DNA from 3 places in the Giesbergeria sinuosa genome. Region 3 is predicted to be linked to each of the others. Evidence: predicted binding sites of a transcription regulator. Region 3 holds the regulator's gene; each other region holds the start of a gene.
What was found. Region 3 encodes FNR, which switches genes on or off when oxygen is low (the NO sensors DNR and NnrR bind a similar motif). Its sites were predicted from a motif close to TTGATNNNNATCAA; they were not measured.

Region 1 (7,040 bases), on a different contig from region 3:
CGACTTTCGGCTGGAACGGGTGGTGGATCTGAACGTCATGGCCCGGCGTGCTCTCAAGGACGAGATGCCCGGCATGGTGCTGCGCGGCTTTACCCGCGCGTTGGCCAAGGGGGTGATGCAAGACCAACTGCAAGAAAAAGGCGGAGCTTTGGCAGGCTTGCTGGGTGCCATTGCAGCTATTGCCACCGAAAAAGCCGACGACCGCATGTGGCGCATGTTGCCAGGCCGTGTTTATGTAGCACGGGGTTATTTGCCTCCCGGTAAGCACCGCGTGCGTATCAATGGCCGCGAAGTAGAAACCGAGATTGACGTGGGCGGGCAATATGCGTTGGTGCCGCTGCGTTTGCACGAGCAGCAAATTCTGGTGGGTCAGGTGGCCACCATTGGTGCCTTGGCCGCAGGCGCTGCACCAGGGCCAGTGCCCGCTCCCACCAGCACGGCTGCACCCGCCAGCCCTGTGCAGCCACCAACCAAAAAAACCTCTCTAACAACAGCACCCAACCGCCGTACGGTGGTGGCGCCTGCCGAGGCCGCGGAGCCACCGCCCGCACACAACGTGGAGCCAATGGCAGCCCCATCGCGCTCATCTGGCCGCCCACCACAGCGCACCCGCCCTTATCCGTCTTGGCCCGTTGGTACGCCTAACATGCCCGCACCGTTGCCCAGTGGGCAGCAGTGATGGCTTTTTTCTGGAGGATGTGTGTGATGAATTTCCGTTTGACACTGGCCAGTGCGGCCACGGCTTGGTTTGCCCTGATGGGCAGCGCACAGGCCCAATACCACGATCCAGCCACCCCCCCTGCGGTGGCCGATAAGGTGTTTTTGAGCAGTGATGCCAAAGGCGTGGCCGTGACAGAAATGCGCATCCAGCCCAAAAATGGCGTGCTGGTGGTGCAGGCCGATTTGCTGAATATGCGCCACAGTGAGCGCACGGTGTACTACCGGTTCCGTTGGGTCGATGGTGCGGGCAACCAGGTGGGCGATGGCGAAGCCTGGAAACAATTGCCACTGATGGGTATGGGCCGCCAAACCGTCAAGAGCGTAGCCCCCAGCAGCGAAGCCAGCGATTTCCAACTGGAAATGAACGTGGATCGCCCCCGTTGAGTGGCTGGACGGCCTGTTTTTTCACATTCTTTTCGCTATGACCTTCTCACGCTATCCCCTTTTGCTGGCCGCACTGGTTGGCACCCTGACCCTGACCGCCTGCCAGAACCCGCAGGTACCCACCATCCGTTTTGACCGTCAGGTCAACTACGGCGATGCCAAAGGCGTCGAGTTGGTAACCAACGAGTTTGGTTCTACCGACCTGCAAATGATTGCCGAGAAAATGACCGGCAGCTTGCTCGAGACGGGCATCTTTCAGGGCCGCCCCACCGTCACCATTTCTACCGTCAAAAACAAAACCAGCGAGTACATCGACACCACCAATGTGATGCACTCGATCCAGACGGCGCTGGTCAAGTCGGGCAAAGTGCGTTTTGTGCGTTCCATCAACGAGATGCAGGCCGGTGTGGATGAGCTGCAACGCCAAAACCAGAGCGGCCTGTACAAGCAAAACAGCACGGCCAAAATTGGCAACATGACCGCTGCCCGCTACAGCATGGAGGGCGAGCTGACCAGTATCGTCAAGCAAACGGCAGGCACCAAAGACGTTTACTACAAGTTCACGCTCAAGCTGTTTGATGTGGAAGAGGGCACCATTGAATGGCAGGACGAAAAAGAAATCCGCAAAACTACCCGCCGCTGAAAGGAGCATCCATGCAACGCAGAAGTACATTGGCCGCCGCAGCAGCCTGGATAGTCGGTGCTGCTTGGGTGGCTGGCCCTGCCAGCGTGCAAGCGCAGCCAGCGCCGCGCATTGCCGTCACCGATCTGGCTTACACCCCACGGGTGTCGGAATACTTTGAGGCGGGCACCGAGCAAGGCAGCTCCCATACGCGCGACACCCGCTGGAGCAGCACCACCAGCGAGCAATACAGCTCTACCTATGTGGCGGGGCGCTACAGCTATATCGAGCAGCGCCAGCTGTACTCTTTTACCAACGACATCAAGGGCGCACTGCTGCGCGGCACGGTGTTCCGGCTGGTACAAGGCAAAGCCTTTGATGCTGGCGCACCACAGCCCACCAAGGCTGAACAGGCATTGCACCAGTTGCAAACGGGACGCATGGCACGGCCCAGCCGCCAGCCCGAAGTGCGCGACATCATCGCCCGTATCAAGAAGGGCGAGTTCAACGGGGCCGACTATGTGCTGTTTGGCGCTGTCTCGAGCGTGCAGTTTCGCGATGCACTGTCGCCACTGCAAGGCACGAGCAGTGCCACGCACCAATATGGGCTAGATCTGTTGGTGGATTTTTCGCTCATCCACACCCGTACTTACGAAATCAAGGCGGCCTTCTCGGCCCAAGGTGCTGGCAACGACACCAAGATTTTGTCGAACCGGGGCGATATTGCCCCACCCAACCGGGCCAAGGTGATGCGCGAAACCTCGCAAAGTTTGGCAATGAGCGTGTATGAGCAGCTGGTAGATCAGTTGGGCTACAGCGATCCGCGTCTGTCGCGTGGTGTACGTCCACCACCCTTGTCGGATGGCGAGCCAGAACCGTATCCAGACCAGCCCCCCCCGCCTCCACCCGTGACTATTCTGCGTTGATGCCACAACAATGTCGGCTTGAGGCCCGCTGTATGCGGGCCTTGTTGTTTTTGCTGGGGCTATCTTGGTGGTGGCCCCATGCAATGGCTTGGCCTGCCTCGCACCCCACAGAACTGTCTAGACCTTTGTTGGCCCCCAGCCGTTGGCAAGAGAGTCGCTGGCCCACCACACCAGGGGAAGCAGATTTGCCCGTGCTGCACCGAGGGGCGTTGTTGCCACCGTTGCGCTATCGGGTTGTGGTATTGCCCGGCTCTGGTTGCGCAGGCATGGGTGCCATTGCACCGCGCTATTTTGCGGGGTTGCTCCATGCCGAAGTGTGGGTGTTGCACAAACCCGGCATTGAGGTGGGACATATGACACCACCGACCCAGTGCGCCCCCGCTTTTGTCCAGACCGATGCGCTGGCATGGTGGCATCGGCAGGCTCAGGCGGCGCTAGAGGGCTGGTGGCAGCGCACAGCCCACAGCCCAACAGCCACGCTGCCCACGGTGTTGGTTGGAATTTCTGAGGGGGCGGAGCTTGTACCTGCTTTGGCACCTGTGGTGCCCGGAATGGCCGCGATGGTGTTGTTGTCGGCACCGGGCTTGGACCCGCGCGAGACGGCCGTCTTGCAAGCACAACGCCTAGGCCGCTGGCCTGAATGGCAGGCCTTGGAGCGTGCGCAGGCCAGCCCGTTGCCCGATCACACCCTTTACCAAGGGCGCAGTCTGCGTTACTGGCGCGACCTTTGGCACTGGCCGTTGGAGCAGCCATTGCGCAACAGCCCGTGGCCCTTGTTGCAAGTGTGGGGTGATGCTGATGCGTTGGTGCCTGCACAGGCATTTGCCTTATGGGCGCAGCGGATGCGACAGCGCCCCGCTCCGTGGTGTGTGCGCCAGTTGCCCGGTGCCGATCATGGCTTACAACACGGTGCCCAAGATGGGGTGCAACAGCTATGGCACTGGCTTGAGCAGTGGGCACGCCAGCCCTTGGCCGGGCTGTGTGCGCCTACCACGACCCCTGCTGGGTAGGCACAGGGTTGCCAGCAGAATCACTTCTGCCGGTCGGCCTCCTTTTGGTCGGCGTCAATCTTGCGTTGCAGCACATACACAAACGCAACCCCAGCCACCACCATCATGGCAATGCCGATGATGCTCATCAGGCCATAGTCGGTAGTGAAAAGGTCGTTCAGCAGCTTCATGGGAGCCCTCCGGTTGGAATAAAAAACCATTGTATGGGCCGGAATTCTGGTGATGGCCTTGGATGACGGTGTTGATACAGGTCAACCGGGCACACCGAACCCCTGTGCTGCAAGAAAATCGCACTGCTTCTAAGATGGCTGCATGAGTACCACGTCTGCCCCCGCCCATCCCGAGGCTGCAGCCCTGCGCCAAGATATACGCACCATCAGCCTGATTGGTTTGGCCCACGGCAGTTCGCATTTTTTCCACATGCTGTTGCCGCCGCTGTTTCCGTGGCTGATCGCTGAATTTGGCTTCAGCTATGCCGAGTTGGGCTGGCTGGTCACGGTGTTTTTTGTCATCTCGGGGGTGGGGCAGGCGCTGTCGGGTTTTTTGGTCGATCGGGTGGGGGCTCGGCCTGTGCTGTTTTTTGCTTTGGGCAGCTTTATGTTGGCCGGTGTGACTGCAGCGACCGCGCAGGGCTACGCTGGGCTGGTGCTGGCAGCCGCTTTGGCGGGGTTGGGCAATGCACCGTTCCATCCGGTCGATTTCACTATTTTGAACAAGCGGGTGTCGGCGGCACGGCTGGGGCATGGCTTCTCGGTGCATGGTATTTCGGGCAACTTGGGCTGGGCCGTGGCCCCGTTGTTTATGGCCGGGCTGACCACGGCCACTGGCTCGTGGCGGCTGGCCTGCTTGTGTGGTGCGGCGCTGGCGTTGTTGGTGCTGGCGGTGATGGTTTGGCAGCGAGATGCCTTGGATGACCGCCAAGGCGCTTGGGGGCATCCCAGCGGTAGCCACGCCAGTGCTGCGGCGCCAGAGCACCCGATGGCCTTTTTGCGCCTGCCATCGGTGTGGCTGTGTTTTTCATTCTTTTTCTGGAGCACCTGTGCTCTCAGTGCCATTCAGAGTTTTGCCAGTCCTGCCTTGCAGCAAATGTATGGGCTGCCCCTGAACCTGACGGCACTGGTGGTCACGGGCTACATGCTCTGTGGTGCCGCTGGCATGGTGGCGGGTGGTTTTCTGGTGGGGCGGGTAGTGCGGCTGGAAAAGACGATCTCGGTCTGTTTGGTGGCATCGGCCGTGCTGCTGGTGCTGGCAGGCACAGGCTGGCTGCCGGGCACTGCTGCCTTGGCCTTGGCGGCACTGGCAGGGCTGGGCACGGGCATTGCTGGCCCTTCACGCGACATGCTTATCAAGCGTGCAGCCCCACCGGGGGCCACAGGCCGGGTGTATGGCACGGTGTATTCGGGGCTGGATCTGGGCTTTTCGGTGGCGGCTCCCGTGTTTGGTGTTTTGCTTGATCGTGGTTTGACGGGCGGTATTTTTTATGGCTCGGCCCTGGCTTTGCTGTTGAGCGTGGCCTCTGCCACGCTGGTGGGCATGGGAATTTGGGCGCGCACTCGGCACCCGGTGGCCCCAGTGAGCCCCTGAATCGGCTATTTTTGAGTGAGGTGGCTTGCACGGTTAGTTTTTCGGAATATAATAGCGGTCTTACTTCAGTAAGCGCATGGTTTTCAAAAAACCATCATCTGCGGGATTAGCTCAGTTGGTAGAGCGATACCTTGCCAAGGTATAGGTCGAGAGTTCGAACCTCTTATCCCGCTCCAGTTTTTTCCTTTGCGTACAAGCTGCCCATGTGGCTCAGTGGTAGAGCACTCCCTTGGTAAGGGAGAGGTCGCGGGTCCGATTCCCGCCATGGGCACCAATCATGGTTTACGCAGCCAGTGCACCAGCATGGGTGCCGCGCTCAAAAATGCCAAACCAAACACCAAATAATTGCCTGATGCTGGGTTAAATTCTTGCGCAATCCGAGGCCACGGTCTGTGCATCAGCCATCGGCCCAGTGCCACATCAAACAGGGCCATGAAGGTCGCCAACCCCAGGCCTAGCGCGGCATGGTGCCAAGCGGTGTGCAAGCCCAGGCCGGGCACCATGAACCAGCAAATGGCCCCCGCCAGCAGCGATCCTGTCAGGGCGCTGCGCTGGAGTGCCCGCTCTTTACCCCAGCGGGGCACCGCCCACACGGTGCGTGCGATGCCGTGCAGGGTTTCAGCACCGGCCAATAGCACACACAGGGCCAAAATCCGCAGGGCGGTATCCCACGCCAAGCCATGGCTCATTTGAGCACATAGCTGGCCAGCACGGCCTGCACCTCGTAGATATTGAGTGTCTTGTTGAACTGCTTTTGCAGGGGAACGGGGGTGCCAGAAATCCAAATTTTGAGTTCGGCATCCAGATCAAAAGTGCCTGCGGTTTCGATGCTGAAGTGGGTAATGCTTTTGTAGGGGATGGAGTGGTGTTCAACCTTGCTCCCGGTCAATCCCTGTTTGTCTACCAGCACCAGGCGCTTATCGGTAAAAACGAAGTAATCACGGATCAATTGGTAAGCATGTTCTACCTGCTCACCGGGTGCCAGAATGCGCTCGAATTCTGCGGCAATCTTGCGGGTGTCTATTTTGGAGGCATTGCCCAATACGCCGTCAAAAAGGCCCATAGTGGTTTTCTCGCTGGTGAAGGGTGGTAGGAGGTGGCTGTGCGTTACCAACTAAAAATTTTGCCGGGGTTCAAGATATTGTGTGGGTCTAGCGCCTGTTCGATGGCCCGCATCACGGCCAACGCGGGCGTCCCTGCCTCATCGACCAAAAAGCCCATTTTGTGCAGGCCCACGCCATGCTCGCCGCTGCAAGTGCCTTGCATTTGGATGGCCCGTTGCACCAGCGACTGGTTGAGCTGTTCTGCCTGCGCACGCTCTTGGGTGCTGTCGGGATCGATCAGGTAGCCAAAGTGAAAATTGCCATCCCCCACATGACCAACTAAAAAGTACGGGATGCCGCTGGCATCGGCTTCGGCCACCGAGTCCAGCAAGCAATCGGCCAAGCGGCTGATGGGCACGCAGGTGTCGGTGGACATGGCTTTGCAGCCGGGGCGGCTGGCAATGGCGGCAAACAAGGCATTGTGCCGGGCCGTCCATAGCCGGGTGCGCTCTTCGGGGGTGGTGGCCCATTCAAAATCATTGCCACCCAAATCGCGGGCAATCTCTTGCACCGTTTGCGCCTGCTCTTGCACGCCAGCGGGGGAGCCGTGAAACTCCATCAGCAATAAGGGCTCCTCGCGCAGACTCAGTTTGGAGTAGCGATTGACCATGCGTACGCTGTGGGCGTCGATCAGTTCTACCCGGGCAATGGGCACCCCCAGCTGTATGGTCTGGATGACGGTGCGCACCGC
Region 2 (7,040 bases), on a different contig from region 3:
CGCCGCATCCACGCGTTGGCAGCCGAGTTGGGCTTGCAGCGCCCGCGCATTGCCGTGCTGCAGGGCGACGACCTGAGCGGTCCTGAACACCGCGCACTGCTGGAAAGCGCACTGGGTGATGCCATGCCCACCGCCCCCATAGTGAGTGCAAACGCCTACATCGGTGCGCAGGCCATTGCCGATGCCTTGCGCAACGGGGCAGACATCGTCGTCTGCGGTCGCGTGGCCGACCCCTCGCTGGTGCTGGGCCCAGCCCTAGCGCACTACGGTTGGGCGTCAGACGACTGGGACCGGCTAGCCCGCGCCACCATGGCAGGGCATCTTCTCGAATGCGGCGCACAGGTCACAGGCGGCTACTTTGCCGATCCGGGCTACAAGGACGTTCCCGGTCTGGCCACGCTCGGTTATCCCATTGCCGAGATCGACTCCGACGGCCACTGCACCATCACGAAACCGCCCAGCACAGGCGGGCGCATCGATGAGCGCACCGTCAAAGAGCAGCTGCTGTATGAGCTGCACGACCCTGCTGCCTACATCACGCCCGATGTGGTGGCCGACATCACCCAGGCCCGTGTGCAGGCCGTGGGCACCGACGCCGTGCGGCTGGACGGCGTGCGGGGCCACGCCCAGCCTGCCACGCTCAAAGTCAACGTGTGCTTTGAATCCGGCTGGTTTGCCGAGGGAGAAATCTCCTATGCAGGCCCACGCGCCGAGGGCCGCGCGCGTCTGGCGGGCGAGGTGCTGCGTGAGCGTTTACATGGTCTGGGCCCACTGCGCATCGACCTCATCGGCGTGACCAGCGTATTGGGTGACGACACCAGCCGCTGGCTCAATGTACCCGCAAACGATAGCAACGATGCCCGCGACGTGCGCCTGCGTGTAGCCCTGCAGCACCGTGAACACGCCAGCGCCCAGCGCCTGCTGCGCGAGGTGACCACGCTCTACACCTGCGGACCGGCAGGCGGCGGTGGCGTGCGCACCGCCATGCGCCCGCGCCTGGGCACGGTGTCGTGCCTCGTTCCGCGCGAGGCCGTCGCCGTGCGCTTTGAGATGGTTGATTGAGGAAATACCCACCATGACTTGCGCAACTGCTCCCACGATCACGGTTCCACTCTACCGTCTGGCCCACAGCCGCACGGGCGACAAGGGCAACCGCTCCAACATCAGCATCATCGCCTGGCACCCCGCGTTGTGGGATACGCTGGTCGATCAGGTCACCGAATCCGCCGTGGCCCGGCAGTTCGCTCTGCGCCAACCGCGCCAGGTTACGCGCTATCTGTTGCCCCAGTTGCAGGCCATGAACATCGTGCTCGATGACGTGCTCGACAGTGGCGTCAACGATGCGCTCAATCTCGACAGCCACGGCAAGGCACTGAGCTATCTGCTGCTAGACCTGCCCGTGCAGGTGCCCGCCGCGCTGGTACAGCACTTCGGCGGCCCACGGTCGTAGCCAGTCTTTCTTTTCTCAGTTCCCCATTCCTTTTCCGCCTTTCATACCTATACACAAGGAGACAACATGAGCCAAAAAAAATCGCTGATCAACTTGGGCCGCCGTCATGCCACGGCCTCTGCCCTGCTGGCGTTGGGCGCATTGCACGGCACTGTTGCACTGGCGCAAGCTCCTGTTTACCCGGCCAAGGCCATCACGTTTGTGGTTCCTTTTGCTGCAGGCAGCGCCACAGATCAGCTGGCACGCGCGCTGGGCCAATCCATCACCACCGAGACCAAGCAGCCCGTGGTCATCGACAACAAAGCTGGTGCCAGCGGCATGATCGCTGCGTCCGCCGTAGCCAAGGCTGCGGCTAATGGCTACAGTGTACTCATCACCACCAACACTACGCATGCGGCCAACGAGCACCTGTACAAAAAACTCTCATACGACCCAGTGAAAGACTTCGCCCCTGTCACCGGCCTAGGCAAGGGCGGACAGGTGCTGGTGGTCAACGCCAGCGCACCGTACAAGAACGTGGGCGAGCTGCTGGCCTTTGCCAAGAAGAACCCCAGCAAGCTGAGCTTTGGCAGCGGTAGCTCATCGAGCCGCATGGCGGGTGAAATGCTCAAGCAGCTGGCTGGTGTGGACATCCTGCACGTGCCCTACAAGAGCAACCCGCTGGCTATCACCGATCTGCTGGGCGGGCAGATCGACCTGATGATCACCGACACCTCCACCGGCGTGCCACAGGTCAAGGCGGGCAAGCTGCGGGCCTTGGGCTACTCCACCCAAAAACGCAGTGCGCAATTGCCCGACGTACCCACACTGGACGAAGCTGGCGTGAAAGGCTACGACATGGGCTACTGGTTTGCAGCCTACGTTCCCGTTGGCACACCCGCTCCGGTAGTAGCACGCCTCAATGAACTGCTGGCCGCCGCAACCCAAAGCGCTGCGGCCAAGAGCTTCTTTGACAACGCCGGCTCTGAGGCTTGGACGACCTCACCTGATGAACTCGCCAAGTTCCAAGCCGCCGAAACCCGAAAGTGGGGCAAGGTGATCAAGGCGGCAGGTATCGAGGCCGAGTAATACTCAAACCGATTGAGCCATCGCTAGAGGTAAAAACAAGGTCAGCGGTCTGTCTGGCAGTGCAATTAAAGCCACTAACACAACTATCGATACGGCCTGCTGCACCTTGCCGCACCAGGCGCGCTGCCTACTCACTGACTTACGCCTCAGCTCGACCGCAAACCTGATTTTTATGGGTTGTGTTGGCCGCTCTTAACCCGGCCAAGTCACGGTGACGGTGCAGCCCTCGCCGGGCAAGGCGCTGGCTTGGGCATCACCACTGTGGCGCTGGGCAATGGTGCGCACCGCTGCCAAACCAGTGCCCACACCCTCAAACTCATTTTCTCTGTGCAAGCGTTGAAACAAGCCAAACAGTCCTGTGGCTTGCGCTGGGTTAAAACCCACGCCATTGTCTTGCACGCGCAAAGTCACTTGCCCCTCGGTGCTGCGCCAACAAGCAATGGCAATGCGCGCCGGGACACGCGACTGCGTAAACTTGAGCGCATTGTCTAGCAGTTGTCGTAGCAATTGGCGCAACAAGGCAGCATCGGCCTCGACATGGGTGATTTGCAACTGGGCTTGCCACTCAATGCTGCGCTGTGCAGTGCGCCCCGCCAGTTCGGTTTGCACCTCGGCCAGCAAGGCCGCCAAAGCCACTGATTGGCGTTGTAGCGGCGCACGCACAATACGCGACAAGGCCAACAAGCCATCGAGCATCTGCCCCATGCGCCGGGCCGATTGGTTCATGGTGCCCAAAAACTCCTCGGCCTCCTCCCAGGCTGGGCCTTGCAGACCCGCCTCTGGCAGCACCTCTGCCAGCAAGGTGCCATAAGAGGTGACGTGGCGCAGTGGGGCGCGCAAATCGTGCGACACAGCGCGCAGAAAATCCTCATAGGCTTGGCCCATCTCGGCCAGTTGGTGTTCGCGTTGCGCCAGCAGCGCACGCAGTTGTGCCACTTCTTGTTCAATGCTGGGCGTGGGCAGCGTCATCTGGATTCAGCCTTTGGGTTGTTTGGTGGGGCGCTGCCATTGGGCAACGCTGATTGGCTTGCCACGGGCCACACTCAAACTGCCGGGCGGAGCATCTTTGGTCAGGGTGGTGCCCGCGCCCACCGTGCCACCAGCCCCCACAGTGACAGGGGCCACCAGTACGCAATTGCTGCCAATATGCACATCGGCCTCAATCACTGTGCGGTGCTTGTTGGCCCCATCGTAATTGGCGGTGATGCTGCCTGCACCATAGTTGACGCGTTCGCCCACGGTGGCATCGCCCAAGTAGGCCAGATGGTTGGCTTTGGCACCAGCGGCCAGCGTGCTGTTTTTGACCTCGACAAAGTTGCCAATATGCACCTCTTGGCCCAGTTCGGCACCTGGGCGCAAGCGGGCAAATGGGCCAATCAGGGCGCCCTCGCCCACGCTGGCCCCCAATGTCTCGCCATCAATGTGGGTATAGGGGTGGATAACGGCCCCAGCCGCAATGCGTGCATTGGCAATGCAACAGTGGGCACCCACCTGCACACCCTCGCCCAACTCTACTTGGCCGGTAAAAATGCAGCCGACATCAATCTCTACATCTGGGCCGCACACCAGTGCGGCCTTGGCACCAGAACGCACATCGTCGCGCAAATCAAAGCGGGCAGGGTCGGCCAGCCGCACCCCTTGCTCCATGAGTGCACGAGCCTGACGCCATTGGTGGGCCCGCTCCAGTTCAGCCAATTGCAGTGGGCTGTTGATGCCCGCCACTTGGAAGGCATCTTCAATGCAGTGGCCTACCACTGGCACACCCTCTTGCACGGCCATCGCCACAATGTCGGTCAAGTAATACTCACCTTGGGCATTGTGGTTGTTCAATCGGGCCAACCAGCCCGCCAGCCGCTGTGCGGGCACGGCCATGATGCCGCTATACACCTCTCGGATGGTGCGCTGTACCTCGCTGGCATCCTTGTGCTCCACAATGCCTTGCACCGCCCCATCGGCTGTTCGCACAATACGGCCATAGCCGCTAGGGTCGGGCAGGGTCACGGTGAGCAAAGCCAAGGCACCGCCTGCCACGGCCTCTGAGGCCGCAATCAGCCCGTGCAGTGTTTGGAATTGGGTCAGTGGCACATCCCCCGATAGCACCAGCACCGTGCCATCGCCGGCCAGCAAGGGCAAGGCCTGCTGCACAGCATGACCGGTGCCCAATTGTGGTTCTTGGCGGGCAAATTTCAGGGCAAAGGCTGGTGCGGGGTCTTGGGCCACAGGGGCCAGCGCCAGTTCTACGGCATCGGCACCATGTCCGGTAATCACGATGGCGCTGCGGGGTTGCAACAGTGCTGCTGTGTCTAGCACATGCTGCAAAAGGGCACGGCCTGCCAAGCGGTGCAGCACCTTGGGGCGGCGGCTTTTCATACGGGTGCCCTTGCCTGCCGCCATGATGAGAATGTCCAGTGGTGTCATGAAAGTGTCGTGGTTGGATCGATAGGATGCAAAAGACTTTGCACATAAGCCTGCTGCGGCGTATTTTCAACGACCAAGCCCACTCCGCAAAAACCCGTACTGTGCCCTACGCCTCCTTGAGTTTCTGATCTGAGTCAAGCAAGAACCGGAAAACATCCTCTACAAGGTTTTAACGATAAGGCAGGCAAGGTTTTTGCTGGATGGGCCTGCCAAGCACCTACAGGAGAAACACCGATGAGCTTCATGCCGTGGACCCCCGAACTGGAATTGGGTTTTGAGGAGATCGATGGCCAGCACCAATGGCTGGTACACCTGACCAACCGATTGCACAATGAGCTGTCGCAGCCCCTGCCTCGGCGTGAAGCCGTAGGCGAGGTACTGGAAGGACTGGTGGACTACACCCACAACCACTTTATTGTGGAAGAGGTGATGTTTCAGCACCACGACTATCCAGAAACCCCTGCGCACAAGGCCGAGCATGACGGTTTTACCGGCAAGGCGATGGATTTGCTGATGCGCTTTGAAGAGGGTGAAGAAGTGACCTTTGAAGCCTTGGGCTTTTTGAAAGAATGGCTGATCCACCATATTTGCCATGTGGACCGTTCTTACCTGCCCTTCTTTCGTGCCCATCAAGCCCAGACCCGGCACCTGACGATGGCCTGAGCCACTCCAGCCGCTTGCACCGGGTCGGGGCTACGGGCCTCAGACCAGTGCAATCCGGGCAAACTTGCGTTTGCCTACCTGCACTACATAGGTGCCAGCGGCCAGCTTCAAGCCCCGATCACTGACCACGCTGCCATCGACACGCACGCCCCCGCCATCGATCAGGCGGTTGGCCTCGCTGGTGGATGGGGCCAGATTGGCCTGCTTGAGCAGTGCGCCTATCCCCAGAGGCGCTCCAGAGAGGCTGATCTCCGGGATGTCATCGGGCACCCCGCCCTTGCTGCGGTTGATAAAGTCTTGCTCCGCCGCATCAGCGGCCGCCACGCTGTGAAAGCGTGCCGTAATCTCTTTGGCCAGCATGACCTTGGCCTCTTTGGGGTTGCGGCCCCCGGCCACTTCTGCCTTGAGTGCCGCAATCTCGGCCAAACTCTTGAACGACAGCAGGGTGTACCAGTCCCACATCAGGGTGTCTGAGATAGACAGCACCTTGGCAAACATGCTGTTGGCATCTTCAGTGATACCAATATAGTTGTTCTTGGACTTGGACATTTTGTCCACGCCATCCAAGCCCACCAACAGTGGCATGGTCAGCACGCACTGCGGCTCTTGTCCATATTCCACTTGCAAATGGCGCCCCATCAGCAGATTGAACTTTTGGTCGGTGCCACCCAGTTCCAAATCAGACTGGAGGGCCACCGAATCGTAACCTTGCATCAGTGGATACAAAAATTCATGCACGCTGATGGATTGGCCGCTATGGAACCGCTTATGAAAATCATCACGCTCCATCATGCGGGCCACGGTGTATTTGGCTGCGAGCTGGATCATGCCGCTGGCCCCCAGGGGTTCGCACCATTCGCTGTTGTAGCGGATTTCAGTGCGGGCCGGGTCTAGCACCAGACTGGCTTGCTGGTAGTAAGTTTCGGCATTGGCCTTGATCTGCTCGGGCGTGAGTGGTGGGCGGGTGCTGTTGCGGCCCGAAGGGTCGCCAATCAGGCTGGTGAAGTCGCCAATCAGAAAAATCACCTGGTGGCCCAAATCCTGCAATTGGCGCATCTTGTTGAGCACCACAGTATGGCCAATGTGGATGTCGGGGGCTGTAGGGTCTAGCCCCAACTTGATGCGCAAGGGCTGGCCGGTGGTCTCGGCACGCACCAGTTTTTTTACCCACTCGTCTTGGGGCAGGAGTTCTTGCACTCCACGCAGCGAGATTTCCAAAGCCTGGCGTACCCCGTCCGACAAGGAGGTTGGCGTCACAAAAGAGTCATCCATATGATATTTCTTACATTTCTAAACGGTGGGCTTGGCTATACTTCGCCCACTTTGCAGTGGCGGATTCTAGTAGCCCGCTTTTTCAGACCCAACTGAGACGCTGCAAGTCCGTCAGTCTGTGCGCTCCGCCGCACCCAGTCTTTCAGCTGGGATTTTGCCCCGGACACAC
Region 3 (7,040 bases):
AGGGCAACGCTGGGGCAGCCTGGGACGGTAGAGATCTTCATGGGAACACAATCAGAATGCAACCCGTGCTGGCTTCCCCGCCAGCGTTGGGTGATACAGCCACACTAGCCACCAAGGCTATGTGCGACCACCGTGTTGGCCGGTATCCGGGCTGGCGGAGCACCCTTCAGCGCCTTCCCAGTGCTTGTTCAAGGCATCCAGTGGCGTGTGGCTGAAGAGAGAGTGGCATGGACTCGTCCGCTGACCGTTGCGGGGGCAGCGCAGGCTCGGCAGCCCCCTTGATGGGGGCTTTCCTCCCTGCTTCCCGTTGAACTTCGGCATGTGAACCACACCAAGAGCACCAACGGCGCGGATTCTACGGCGCTTTGGCCACTGGCAACCCTACAATTGCAGGCATGGCCCCCTTGCAAACCATCGATCTCATCACCGCGCGTGTGGAGCACCTGCTCCAACGCCTGACCCAGTCTCAGCAGACTCAGCAGCAGCAGGCGCAACAGCTGGCCGATTTGGCCCGTGATCGACAGGCGCTGGAAAAGATACGCGAGCAACAAGCTGAACAGATAGTGCGGCTACTGGAAGAGCACGATATGCTCGTCCAGGCCCATACGGCCCTGCAAGAGGATGGACTGCGGCAAGAGGCCAAGAGCCTACATCTGGAGCAGGAGCGCGATGCCTTGCAGAAAGTCCACGCCGCCCAAACAGAACAATTGGTCGCCTTGACCCGTCAGCATGAAGAATTGCTGCGCAATACGGCACCCCAAACAGAAAAACTGGCGGCTTTGCACAAGGAGCATGCCGCCTTGCAGCAGGCCCATGCGGCCTTGCAGCAGACCAGCACCGAGCAGGCCACCCAAGTGACTGCCTTGCGCCAAGAGTGCCAAACCTTGCAACAGGCAGGGCAGGCACAACTGGCACAAATTGCTGCCCTTACCCAGGAGCGCGACACCTTGCAACAAACCAGCACTGGGCAGGCCGAGCAGATCAGCGCCCTCACCCGTGAGCATGACATGCTCAAATCCCGCCTGCAAACGGCCCGCTCCCGCATGGATGCTTTGATGGAAACCTTGCCAGCCAGTCCCGCAGAGAAAGAGGGTGGCGCATGATGATGAAGAAAATCGAGGTGCAGATCATGCAGCAGAGCCTGCTGCTGAGTTGCCCTGAAGGTGGCGAAGCCTACCTGCGGGAAGCCGCCGCACGGGTAGACAAGGCCATGACCCAGATCCGTGACGGTGGCAAGGTGCGGTTGCGTGAACAAATTGCTGTGCAGGCGGCTATCAATCTGGCTTTTGAGATGGTCAAGGCGGCGGTAGCCGAAAAGACGGCCCTGACGCGCGCTGAACAGGCAGAAGCTGCTGCGGCCAATGCACTGGTGCAAGCCCAAGAGGCGGCTATCTTGGCACAAAGCGTCTCTGGCCCCGAAATGCAGGCCAAGTGCCAGGCCTTGTTGGAGCGCCTCGATACGGCACTGCAAGACGGCACCACACCCGGTTGAGGTGTGGTGGCTGTGGTGGGCCAGCGCCTATGGCCGCCCAGTACCGCTACAATCGGCCTGTCTGCGGTGCTGCTGGGCTTTATATTTCCTTGAACCAATGCTCATTGAGCCTGGGCTTGGTACATTGCCCGGTGAGCGTGATCGTCTCGCGTCAGATGAACCCAACACCTGGCTGCCCTTGCCCCCCTGAACCCCCGGTTCAGGATGCAGGTTCGGTGGCACTGGCAGACACCTTCATTGTCTTGCCCTCCCCAGTCTGTATCGTGTCTGGGGCACTCCCAGCAGCCTCTGGTCAGGCGGGCCTGCTCCCCTTGATCCCCCCCCCCACCATTTATGTTCGATACCCTGCTAATTGTTGAGTTGGCCTTGCTGGGCCTGTGTACGGGCTTTTTTGCCGGACTGCTCGGTATTGGTGGCGGCATGATGTTGGTGCCTTTTCTGACCTATTTTCTGACTGAGCGGGCTGTATCTCCTGATTTGGCCGTCAAGATGGCCATTGCCACGGCGATGGCTACTATTTTGTTTACATCTATCTCCAGTGTGCGTGCGCACCACCGCCGTGGTGCTGTGCGTTGGGATTTGGTTCAGCGGTTGGCCCCCGGTATCGCTTTGGGAGGGATGGCGGCCAGCTTGGGGGTGTTCTCCTTGCTTAAAGGGTCTTTTTTGGCACTGTTTTTTGGGGTCTTTGTGGGTTTTTCTGCATTGCAGATGTTCCGTGACCGCAAACCAGCACCATCCCGACAAATGCCAGGGGTGGCAGGACAGGTAGCCGCTGGCAGTGGCATTGGTTTTTTGGCTGGGTTGGTGGGGGCTGGGGGGGGGTTTATCAGCGTGCCCTTCATGACTTGGTGCAACGTGCCCATCCACAATGCTGTGGCTACCAGCGCCGCCTTGGGTTTTCCGATTGCAGTGTTCAACGTGGCTGGTTATGTGCTGGGGGGCTTTTCGGTGCCCGGTCTACCTGCACATTCCATGGGTTATGTGTGGTTGCCAGCTTTGGGCGTAATTGCCGCGTGCAGTGTATTCACGGCCCCTCTGGGCGCTCGTGCGGCCCACAGTTTGCCTGTGCGCCAACTCAAGCGGGTTTTTGCCAGCTTATTGCTGGTGCTGGCGGTTTATATGTTTTGGAAGGGATATGCCGCGTTGTAACGCAACCGGGCCATCAACTGCACCACAGTTCTGGCCCATGGGTGGCATCAAGCCACAGTGCCCATAAGGCCACACCACAGAGCAAAATGCCTGCCAGTCGTGTGCCACGGTCGCCATGCACCTTGAGGCGCTGGCGTAAACGCAGCCACAGCCACGGCCCTGCCACCAGCCACAGGCCACTGCCCACGGCAAACAGGGCCATAGTGATGGCACCCGACACTGCACTGCCACTGAGAGAGGCCACTAACAAGGCCGAGTAAAGCAGACCGCAGGGCATCAAGGCCCACAGAAAACCTGTTGCAAACACGCCCCCCGGTTTAGCCACCACAGGCCGCACCCGCTGCCAGAGGCTCCGTCCGGTTTGTTCTACCCAAGCGGGTTGGCGAGCCAACACCACCATCATCAACCCCCAAGCCAGCACGCCCACATGCAGCATCGTCCAAGCCGGGCGCAAGGCCGCACTTTGCACTGTGAGCCAAGCCAAACTTTGCATTGCTACTGCGGCCAGAGCGCCCACAGCGGCATAGCCGAGCAGACGGCCAAGGTGGTAAGCCCATACACGCCGCTGGTGTTGTGGTGGAGCGCCCTGCCAATGCACGGGCTGTTCGGGGGGGGTGTTGGTGCCTGCACCCACCACGGCACCGCAAGGGGCTGCGCACATAGCCAAACAATGCGGCCCACCGACCAGCCCCATGAGCAAGGCCGTCCAGGCCACTGAAAAAAGCATCATCTTCAGATGATGCGGGAAAACCGTGTTCGGTTCCGGTCGGCCTGCAAATACCGGTCAAAAGTCATGGCAATACCTCGTACAAAGTACCAGCCCATCTCTGTGACTTGCACCCCATCGGCGTTGAAAATCACCAACCCTTGGCCGGCCATTTCTTGTAGCACGCCTAGCTCGACGGCAAAATACTGGCGAAAATCAATCAGCCAAGCGGCTTCTAAGGGCTCAAACAGCAGCTCGCCTTGGCACATCAAGGCCATGATGACAGCACGGCGCACCAAGTCGTCGCGTGTCAAGGCTAAGCCTCGCACGATGGGCAGACGACCTTGGTTCAGGTGGTCGTAGTATTCGTCCAGAGTTTTGGCATTTTGGCTGTAGGTGGCACCCACACGCCCAATGGCCGATACGCCCAGTGCAATCAGATCGCAGTCGGGTTGGGTGCTGTAGCCCTGAAAATTGCGGTGCAGGCGTCCTTGGCGCTTGGCTACGGCCAACGCATCATCGGGCAACGCAAAATGATCCATGCCCACATACACATAGCCCGCTGCACTAAAAGCCTCTAATGAGCGTGCCAACATGGCGACCTTGGCAGAGGCCATTGGCAAATCGGCCCATACGATGCGCCGCTGTGGCTTGAAGCGTTCGGGCAGGTGGGCATAAGCATACAGCGCGATGCGATCGGGGCGCAACTGCGCCACTTGGGCCAAGGTGCGCTCAAACGATGCAGGTGTTTGGCGTGGCAGGCCGTAAATCAGGTCGATGTTGATGGAGGCGAAACCCAAGGCGCGTGCCGCATCTACCAGTGCAAACACCTGTTCGGCAGGTTGGATGCGGTGTACGGCCTTTTGGACTTCGGGGTCAAAGTCTTGCACGCCAAAGCTCAGGCGGTTAAAGCCCAGTTCGGCCAGCAAGGCCAGCCGCCCGGCATCTACTGTGCGCGGGTCAATCTCGATGGAGTACTCCCCATCGGGAGCCAACGTAAAGTGGCTGCGCAACATCGCCATCAGTTCGCGCAGACCTTCATCTGACAAGAAGGTGGGCGAGCCACCGCCCAGATGCAGCTGGCTCACTACTTGGCCTTTGCCACAATGGGCGGTATGCAGTTCTACCTCACGGCTGAGGTAGCGCAGATAGACTTCCGCCCGGTCGTGGTGCCGGGTGATAATTTTGTTGCAGGCGCAGTAGTAGCACAGCGATTCACAAAAAGGGATGTGCACATACAACGACAGTGGCAGCGCCTTGGCCGATGTTCCCACGCTGCGTTGTTGCAACGCGAGCACATAGTCGTTGGCACCAAAAGCCTCCACAAAGCGATCTGCCGTTGGGTAAGAGGTGTAACGCGGTCCGGGCACATCAAACCGGGTCAGCAATTCGGGGGAAACAACGGTCATGGGAAAATTCCTTAAGTGCCAATGCACTGTGCCGTAAATGGGCCAGACAGGCGTTGACGTCTGTCAAGAGCAAACACCAAAGGCGCACTGTGTTGGCAGCAGTGGGGGATGGGCGATAATTTGAACATGTCCACTATCTTTCCCGCCCCAGCAATGCCTTACTGCGCAATCGGGTCAAGGGGATGGCAGTGTGGCTGATTTATCTGAAGTAGCTCCGAGTCGCCATGAATCCACACACCATCAAAGTCGCCTGTTCCAACTGCAACTTGCGCGAGCTTTGCATGCCGCTGGGATTGACGGATGCACAAATACAACGCATTGACGAAGTAGTGGCTACCCGGCGCAAAATCAAGCGTGGTGGCACTTTGTTTCGCAATGGCGAGGCATTTACCTCGCTGTATGCCATTCGCACAGGGTTTTTCAAAACCTGTGTGGCTACCGAGGACGGGCGCGATCAGGTCACTGGCTTTCAGATGGCAGGCGAAGTCATCGGTCTGGATGGCATCGTCAATGACCGACATACCTGCGATGCCATTGCATTGGAAGATGCAGAGGTTTGCGTTATGCCCTTTGACCGGATTGAAGAGCTTTCGCGTGAGGTCACGGCCTTGCAAAGCCATGTCCACAAAATCATGAGCCGTGAGATCGTACGCGAGCACGGAGTGATGTTGTTGCTGGGCAGCATGCGGGCTGAGGAGCGTTTGGCAGCCTTTTTGCTCAATTTGGTACAGCGTCTGCACGCCCGTGGTTTTTCGCAGTCAGAACTGGTGTTGCGCATGACCCGCGAAGAGATTGGTAGCTATTTGGGCCTGAAGTTAGAGACCGTTAGTCGCACTTTCTCCAAGTTTGTGGAAGATGGCATCGTAGAAGTGCGTCAGCGCCATGTGCGCATTCTTAGCACCGATGCGCTCAAACGCATTGTCAATAACCAACAAGCTTGCCATTGAGCACTGCGCCGTATCTGAGGCAGGCTATTGGTTGGGTTTCTGTCATAGTTTGTGGCAAAAAAAGCGCCCCTCCCCTTGGAAAGCCCTTTTTTTCCCAGTAGCATCGCTCCAGCCAGTGGAGAAACTGGTTTTCGCTGGTTCACACTGCCCGTTATTCACAAGGAAACCCAACATGGCAACTCCCAAAAAAGCCCCGGCCAAGGCCGCTCCCGCTGCTGAAGCGGCTGCGCCTGCTGCCAAAAAGCGCACTCCCAACGCGGCTTTCATGAAGCCCCTGACCCCCAGCGCCGAACTGGCCGCTGTGGTGGGTGCGGCTCCCCTGCCCCGCACAGAGATCATCAGCAAGCTGTGGGCCTACATCAAAGAGCACAAGCTCCAAGACGAAGCCAACAAGCGCAACATCAACGCCGATGCCAAGCTCAAGAAGGTGTTTGGCAAGCCCCAAGTTTCGATGTTCGAAATGGCTGGTCTGATCGGCAAGCATGTGAAATAAGCGTTCGCACGCTTTGCACACCAGGTCGGCTTTGCCGGCCTTTTTTTTGCCTGAACTTTACTTATGAATGAGAATACTTGTTATTTGATTTAAGATTGACAGTTCGACGATGCACAGCCAATTTTTCTAGCCACTGCTTCGTACCTGTATCGGCACCAATGGTGGTGCCGATGGCAATGACCTATCTACGGAGGCCCAATTGGCAAAGAAACCCGCACCGCATTTGCAAAAAACAACCCCCATGCCCGAGTTGCAGCCCGCTGTGCTGTCGGGCCGTATGGCCGCAGGTTTTGACAAGCCTTTGCTCCCCCTGGGTGCCTTGATGTTGGCGACTTCGATGGGCAGCTGGGCGCAGACCAACGAGGCGCCCAGTGCCACCTTGCCTGCGGTGACAGTGCGTGAAGCGGTGCAAATCCAAAGCAAAGACACTTTGCAGGTCAAAAAGACCACCATTGGTAAAGGCCAGCAAGAACTGCGCGACATTCCGCAAAGCGTCACGGTGTTTACTGAGCGCCTGATGGACGACCGTAACCAAGACGACTTCCGTGAAGTGCTGCGCACCACTTCGGGGGTGACTTTTCAGGCAGGCGAAACCGGCGAAGAAGATGTGCGTTTGCGCGGCTTCTCTTTGGGCCAGGCAGGAGACATCTACATTGATGGCATGAAAGATGCCCCACTGTACGAGCGCGACACTTTCAACAACGACCGGGTAGAAGTGCTCAAAGGCTCTGCTTCCATGTTGTTTGGCAAGGGCTCGACGGGTGGCGTGGTTAACCAAGTCAACAAGGCGCCATTGTTGATGGATCAGCACGAAGCCAGTTACACCATTGGCACGGGCAATGAA

Region 1: the regulator FNR is predicted to act here: its motif matches at 3,904-3,917, upstream of ACFO6X_RS08705 (DUF3149 domain-containing protein).
Region 2: the regulator FNR is predicted to act here: its motif matches at 5,061-5,074, upstream of ACFO6X_RS10360 (bacteriohemerythrin).

Annotation. Positions count from the first base shown of each region.
Region 1 is NZ_JBHSHJ010000005.1:168,647-175,686, reverse strand. It holds gene ACFO6X_RS08730 (COG3014 family protein) at 1-679, shown strand, start outside; gene ACFO6X_RS08725 (YcfL family putative periplasmic lipoprotein) at 706-1,104, shown strand; gene lpoB (penicillin-binding protein activator LpoB) at 1,142-1,747, shown strand; gene ACFO6X_RS08715 (hypothetical protein) at 1,759-2,652, shown strand; gene ACFO6X_RS08710 (alpha/beta hydrolase) at 2,652-3,662, shown strand; gene ACFO6X_RS08705 (DUF3149 domain-containing protein) at 3,683-3,832, opposite strand; gene ACFO6X_RS08700 (MFS transporter) at 3,975-5,246, shown strand; tRNA gene ACFO6X_RS08695 (tRNA-Gly) at 5,347-5,422, shown strand; tRNA gene ACFO6X_RS08690 (tRNA-Thr) at 5,446-5,520, shown strand; gene ACFO6X_RS08685 (hypothetical protein) at 5,522-5,935, opposite strand; gene ACFO6X_RS08680 (PH domain-containing protein) at 5,932-6,309, opposite strand; gene ACFO6X_RS08675 (FAD-binding oxidoreductase) at 6,354-7,040, opposite strand, start outside.
Region 2 is NZ_JBHSHJ010000007.1:114,828-121,867, reverse strand. It holds gene ACFO6X_RS10385 (acyclic terpene utilization AtuA family protein) at 1-1,062, shown strand, start outside; gene ACFO6X_RS10380 (AtuA-related protein) at 1,076-1,450, shown strand; gene ACFO6X_RS10375 (Bug family tripartite tricarboxylate transporter substrate binding protein) at 1,517-2,518, shown strand; gene ACFO6X_RS10370 (sensor histidine kinase) at 2,711-3,487, opposite strand; gene glmU (bifunctional UDP-N-acetylglucosamine diphosphorylase/glucosamine-1-phosphate N-acetyltransferase GlmU) at 3,494-4,936, opposite strand; gene ACFO6X_RS10360 (bacteriohemerythrin) at 5,171-5,599, shown strand; gene tyrS (tyrosine--tRNA ligase) at 5,639-6,871, opposite strand.
Region 3 is NZ_JBHSHJ010000002.1:198,935-205,974, forward strand. It holds gene ACFO6X_RS03555 (TonB-dependent receptor domain-containing protein) at 1-41, opposite strand, end outside; cobalamin riboswitch at 121-360, opposite strand; gene ACFO6X_RS03560 (hypothetical protein) at 396-1,103, shown strand; gene ACFO6X_RS03565 (cell division protein ZapA) at 1,106-1,492, shown strand; gene ACFO6X_RS03570 (sulfite exporter TauE/SafE family protein) at 1,826-2,641, shown strand; gene ACFO6X_RS03575 (sulfite exporter TauE/SafE family protein) at 2,655-3,368, opposite strand; gene hemN (oxygen-independent coproporphyrinogen III oxidase) at 3,374-4,756, opposite strand; gene fnr (fumarate/nitrate reduction transcriptional regulator Fnr) at 4,981-5,703, shown strand; gene ACFO6X_RS03590 (SWIB/MDM2 domain-containing protein) at 5,876-6,196, shown strand; gene ACFO6X_RS03595 (TonB-dependent receptor) at 6,474-7,040, shown strand, end outside.